2 regions of the Paenibacillus sp. S-38 genome follow, and region 1 is predicted to be linked to the other one. Evidence: riboswitches for the same ligand, from Rfam matches in the RefSeq annotation. Region 1 holds a riboswitch; the other holds the start of a gene.
The links. Region 1 has a riboswitch for thiamine pyrophosphate ahead of thiS (sulfur carrier protein ThiS). Riboswitches for the same ligand answer to the same signal wherever they lie in the genome.
Positions count from the first base shown of each region.

Region 2: linked by a shared signal. The riboswitch ahead of ACP26L_RS29460 (ECF transporter S component) and the one ahead of thiS (sulfur carrier protein ThiS) in region 1 are both predicted to bind thiamine pyrophosphate.

Region 1 is NZ_CP187970.1:1,096,081-1,099,261, forward strand. Features, by position in the region: gene ACP26L_RS05110 (glycosyl hydrolase family 18 protein) at 1-29, shown strand, start outside; gene ACP26L_RS05115 (DUF2614 family zinc ribbon-containing protein) at 108-458, opposite strand; gene ACP26L_RS05120 (nucleotidyltransferase-like protein) at 593-1,477, shown strand; TPP riboswitch at 1,498-1,637, shown strand; gene thiS (sulfur carrier protein ThiS) at 1,737-1,937, shown strand; gene ACP26L_RS05130 (thiazole synthase) at 1,967-2,740, shown strand; rRNA gene ACP26L_RS05135 (16S ribosomal RNA) at 3,121-3,181, shown strand, end outside.
Region 2 is NZ_CP187970.1:6,753,311-6,756,491, forward strand. Features, by position in the region: gene ACP26L_RS29455 (ABC transporter ATP-binding protein) at 1-742, opposite strand, end outside; gene ACP26L_RS29460 (ECF transporter S component) at 742-1,335, opposite strand; TPP riboswitch at 1,478-1,583, opposite strand; gene ACP26L_RS29465 (hypothetical protein) at 1,804-2,058, shown strand; gene asd (archaetidylserine decarboxylase) at 2,277-3,068, shown strand.

The DNA of each region.
Region 1 (3,181 bases):
AGTGGATCCGCAGTACGCTGAAACCTTAAGCGGATCCGTCGCTAAAAAGCAGAGGGCTGTCCCCTAAGTAGGAACTCTACTTAGGGGACAGCCCTCTTTTTGCCTATTTACAGCGTACTGCCGGTTCCTGCGGGATCGTGCTTCGGATCGAGCGACAGAATCGTTTTGCAGTACATGCAGCGGTCCGTTTTGCCGAGAATCTTGGTTGGTCTGCCGCATTCGGGGCATTCCACCACCGTCGCACTTGTGGACATCATGCCTGCCGCAAAATAAATCCCCATGGATACCAGCATGGCAATGGCGCCGACCACCATACTGACCGCGGCGATCCACCGGCCTGCAATGCCCCAATCGAATACGATGCCGGCGAGCCCAACGATCATCAGGGCCATGCCGCCCATGGTCAGCAGCAGTCCCCAGAGGCGGAATTCGTTCACTTTACTGGATTTTAATCTCATGCCCATTCACTACTTTCATGCGAGATATAGAAGTTTGTGAGGTTTGTCATCGAACGATGGCAGGAAACCGCGTGTCAATGTAGAACTAAACAATATCGAACTATGTGTCCTATTGTCAGGAGGCTTTCTCGTTCATGGAATCCATTAAAAAAGATTGGGTGCAGCGGTTCCGGCAGGACCAGACGGTAATCAGCGTTTCAGCGGTGGACAACCCTTCTTCGTTTTCGGCCGTAACCGACGGATTCGATATCTTGCTGTTGATCGTCTGCCGCGACAATGAGCGCAGCCACCAACAGATTCATTATATAAGAGACGACCGGCGTATACAAGAACGTTGGGTCAGTCCGGATACGCTTACCGATTTGATTCTTCATGGAGAACACCGGAACATTATCTATTGGATTCTAAAAGGGGAGATTCTATTGGACCGGGAGATGTACCTGGAGAGTTTGCGGCACAAAGTCCTTGAATTCCCCGTCGATCTCAGGGAGCATAAGCTGCTGATCGAATTCTCCAAGTTCTTAAGAAGCTATCTTCAGAGTAAGGAATACATTCTCGAAGACCATCTACTCGATGCCTATAATAATATTCTGGAAGCCCTGCATCACTGGGCCCATATTGTCATTATCGAATCCGGCAGTCATCCCGAAGTTACGGTATGGCGCCAGGTAAAGAACATCAATCCGGGTGTGTACAAGCTGTACGAAGAACTGACGCTCAGCAAGGAAACGCTGAAGCAGCGGGTCCAGCTGGTTCTGCTCGCCTGCGAATTCTCCATCATGTCGAAGATGGAACGGTGCTGCAAGCTTCTGCTTGAAGTACTGGCCAGCCGCGAGGAGGCCTGGAGTCTGCAGGAGCTGCAGCAGCAGCCCAAATTGGCGGAAATCCGCACCGAGCTTCCGCTGCTCATGAACAAACTCGTGAAGAAGTCGCTCGCCAAGGAAGTGGCTTATACGATGGATGAAGAACTGACACTGCTTGAGCTGAGATATAAGGATGTTAAAAGCGCAAACGTGTGATATAATGGCAGCAACAACCAAATAGCCACTAGGGGAGCCTCTATCATGCGGGGCTGAGAAAAAGAAGCGGATTCTTTGACCCTTGGAACCTGATACGGCAGCCCGCAGAGTAGGGGCGTCACTGGATTATGCCAGCGTAGGGAAGTGGTCGAATGCTAGCAATCTGTATGGCCGCATAACGCCATGTTGACATTCGGTCAGCCCTGCTCCGGGCTGGCCTTTTTTTGTTGTCCGGCTACGGCCAAAGGGGGGTGAAGCAGTGAATCTGATTGTAAACGGGGAATCGAGAGAAGTAGAGGGCGCGGCGACGGTTGCGGAGCTGCTGTCCGCATTTAAGCTGCAGAACAAGATTCTGGTGGTTGAATTGAACCGCGAGATTGTAGACCGCAGCCGATACGAGGAAGCCAAGCTGAACGACGGCGACCGAATTGAGATTGTCCACTTTGTCGGCGGGGGCTGACAGACTGACCAGTACAGGGGGAAATGAACATGAATGAAACATTGAAGATTGGACCTTATGAATTTAGATCGAGATTGCTGCTGGGCACAGGTAAATTTAATGATCTGGGGGTGCAGAGCAGGGCGGTGCAGGCATCTGGGGCGGAAGTCCTAACCTTTGCGATTCGTCGTCTGCCCATCGATAACCCGGATGCACCGAACTTTTTGGAAACACTGGAGCTTAAAAACTTCACTCTGCTGCCGAATACGGCGGGGGCTTATTCGGTCGAAGAGGCTGTCCGGATCGCGCGGCTTGCCAAGGCGACCGGATTATGCGACATGATTAAGGTGGAAGTGATCGGTGATCCGCGTACGCTGCTTCCCGACCCTGTCGGAACCTTGGAGGCGACCAAGATCCTGGTAGAGGAAGGTTTTATTGTTCTTCCGTATACTTCCGATGACCCTATTCTGGCACGCAAACTTCAGGAGGCGGGAGCGGCCGCTGTCATGCCCGGTGCTTCCCCGATCGGTTCCGGCCAAGGCATCATCAACCCTAACTATCTGCGCTTTATCATTGAGGAAGCCAAGGTACCCGTTATTGTAGATGCAGGTATTGGAGGACCGGCGGATGCTGCTCTTGCCATGGAGCTCGGAGCGGATGGGGTTCTGCTCAACACTGCTGTAGCAGGGGCGGAGGATCCGGTATTGATGGCGGAAGCCTTTAAGCTTGCAGTAGAAGCGGGACGCAAAGGGTTTCTCGCAGGGCGGATTCCGAAGAAGCGCTATGCTTCGGCCAGCAGCCCTGAGATTGGAATGATTGAGTAGAACAAGGGAATGATAACGAATATCGGCCGTGTATGGGAGTCCATCGCGGCTTATCTTTTTTTGTTTACAAAAGCTTGACATCTAAAAACGGGATATGATAAATTAACTCTCGCCGCTTCAAACGGCTTGTCCGAGTGAGTGAAGGTAAGCCGCAAGCCAAAAATAATTTCTAAAAAAAGCTTGCATTTGAATAGGCAACTGTGATACATTATAAAAGTCGCCGCTAAACGAGGTGACAGCAAACGACAAAACTTCAAATGTTTGTAAATGAGGATTTGTTGTAGGTTTGCCCTTTGAAAACTGAACAACGAGTGAGTGTTAAATATAGAGACTCAGCGATGAGTTTCTGCCAAGCTTCAAAATGAGTCATCAGCTTTTCTTTAATGGAGAGTTTGATCCTGGCTCAGGACGAACGCTGGCGGCGTGCCTAATACATGCAAG
Region 2 (3,181 bases), 2.5 Mb from region 1:
GCAGCTCCTGCCGGTGCTCCCGGAACACGCGCTGGGGCGGCCCGTCCGCCAGAATACGGGCGTCATGCCCGAAGAGCACGACCCGGTCCACGAAGCCGGCGATCTCTTCGATCTTGTGCTCCACGATCAGCACTGTCCGGCCCTCCGTTACCGCCTTAACAGTCTCCCACACCTCGCCCGTTCCTTCGGGATCGAGCAGAGAAGTCGGTTCGTCGAGGAACCACACGTCCGGGTCCAGCGCGAGCAGCGAAGCGATCGCAAGCCGCTGCTTCATGCCCCCGGAGAGAGAGGCGATCGGCACGTGAATGTCCTGCAGGTGAAGGCCGACCCGCTCCAGGCACAAGCGGATTCTCTCCGCCATCTCCTCCCGGGGCACCCGGAGATTCTCCAGCACGAAGGCCAGCTCTTCATCCACATAAGGCATGCAGAACTGCGTGTCCGGATCCTGGAACAGATAGCCCCAAGCCCCGGGAAGCTGGAGGGCGTCCGCTTTCATCGGGACCTCAATGGACCCCGGTATAAGGCCGGAGAACACCTGGAGCAGGGTCGACTTGCCGCAGCCGCTCGGACCCAGCAGCAGCACCTTTTGCCCGCGGGGCACCGCCAGCGTCAAATCGTCGAAAAGCAGCGGGGCGCTGCCCGGGAACTTCAGCCGCAGTCCCGTTACCGAGACGGCAAGCTCCTGCTGCCGGGCGGAGGGGGCACCGCTGCCATGCAGCACTTGCGTATCCGCTGAGCTCATTAGAACGTATTCTTCCTGTCAAGCGCTTGGTAATCGCTGCGGCTGGCCGGACGCACGAGCTGGGTCACGCCCGTTTTCTCCAGCGCCTTCACGATGACATAAGCCAGCGGGCCGGTAATCAGGAACGCCCCGACGATCCGGAAGACGATATAGAGCATCAGGTTCCAGCTTTGGAGCTCCGAGAGATACAGCTTGAAATAATCATACACAATCGAGCCGACGCCGGATGCCGCACCCGCGAGTCCTGCAATCAGCGCCGTATGCCGCTTGTAGCCTGCGGCTGCGAATACGAGCTCCGCCAGCAAGCCCTGCACAAGTCCGTACGTGAAAGCCTCTACGCCGTAGGCGGAACCCATGATCATTTCCCCCGAAGCGGCCGCAGCCTCCGCCAGGAAGGCTACGCCGGGCTTTCTCAGAATCAGGAATGCCGCGGTGCCGGCAATGAACCACATGCCGTAACCGAGCTGTTCGAGCTGAAAGCCCGGAATCTTAAGGACATTGTACACCTCATTCCACAACCGGTAGATCACGGCGAAGACGACGGCGATCACGACGGTAACGAGAATATCCGTCAGTTTCAAACCTTTGGACAATTGAATCCACTCCTTAAAAGAATATATGGAAGAAACCGGGGCGATGCCGAAGCGGACAAGACGCGCAGGAAGCGGCAGATACGCCAAAAAGCCGCCCCCGTAGCTCGGAAGCGGCATTGTAAGCACATGAAAAATGAACGGCGTGCTACGCTCTCCACTTCCCTACGCTGGTATCATCCAGATCAGGTTCAGAGGGTTTAGGACCTATTGGTCCAATCTCAGCCTGTGCGGCTCCCCTAGTGACATTTCCCATCTTATCACGATAGGCCCGTTTGTCAATGCCATTTCCTCTTTCTGCATATGTAAATAAAATTAGATGGAACCCCTAGCCTTCTCTACCGGTTTCTGGTACACTAGTCCTTGCTCGCAATTTACGTATTCTGCTTGAGTCAGAGTGAGTATTCATCTTGTGCTGCGGCATCTTCCATTGGAAGCGCTATCTTTAAAGAGAAAGAAGGAACGCGTCGAATGAATGAAACCGTAACCGTACCGATCGAATCTACTCCTTTTCTGGTTGGGCTCACGGCCGAGATGGTGGCAAACTGCTCTTACTGCACAATGATCTCCTCCGAGCCCGGATACCGTACCCCTGTCTCCTGCACCAAGCTGTCGGGCTCCTGCTGCCCCATCCTGGTCAATCTGGCTACCTGCCTGACCTGCGGCGAGTATAAGAATGCGTGCGAAGCGGATGAGGCCTCCTCTGGAGGAACAGACCCTTACTGAGGTAGCGGCGGACGGACCCGCAGCAACGAATCCGATATGGACTGACGCTTGTCTTTCACGACACTTGCATATAGGCTGCTTCGGCACGAAAAGCCTCCGGGTGGAGGCTTTTCGTGCTGTCCGGCCGTGTTTCTTTGTTGATTTGTGGCCTCTCTTATGTCAAGATAAGCGTTAGATTCCGAATACTTACATCCAAAGAAACAGGTGAACCCAGAAGCATGAAGATATCGTTTTTTCGGCTGCTGACCGAGCTATCGTCCCGCAAATTGGTGTCGCAGCTCACCGGCGCCTTTGCCAAGTCCAGGGCCTCCCGCTCCCTGATCCCGCGCTTTGCCAAGACCTACGGCATTCCGCTGGAGGATGCGGAGAAGGCCGTCCATGAATACGTTTCGCTCAACGACTTCTTCACCCGGCGCCTGAAGAGCGGCCTGCGGCCCGTCGATACATCGCCGGAGACCATGGTCTCCCCTGTGGACGCACTGATCACTGGAATGGGCCCGATCAAGGAAGGCTTGATTCTGAACGTGAAGGGACAGGACTATACGGTCGAGGAGCTGCTCAACCACAGTCCGCGGATGGTCAATTATAAGAATGGCTTCTATTATGTACTCTATCTCAGCCCGACCGATTACCACCGGATTCATTCGCCGGTGGACGGGACGATTATTGAGAAGGAGCATGTGCCGGGCAAGGTATACCCGGTCAATGACTTCGGGCTGAAGCATATGCGCCGCGTGCTGAGCCGCAACGAGCGGCTGATCACCTATGTGGAGCACGAAGGCGGAGAGGTGGCTGTCGTGAAGGTCGGCGCGCTTAACGTCTCTTCGATTCAATACGCCGCTCCGCTGCCGGATCTGCTCGAGCGCGGCGGTGAGCTTGCCTATTTCGAATTCGGCTCTACCGTGGTGCTGCTCACGGAGACGGGCACATTCGAGAGCCGCAGCGATCTGCAGGTGGGCAGCAAGGTCCGGATGGGCGAGAAGCTCGGCACTTTCCAACGGCGCGGCTAACCGGTCCGCCCGATATCCATACACGCAGGCGCATGCTGAGGAGCTGCGCCTGCGGTGATTTATTGCGGGCTCCCCGCCGCCGGTAGAAGCCCTGAGAACCACCGGACGCCGCC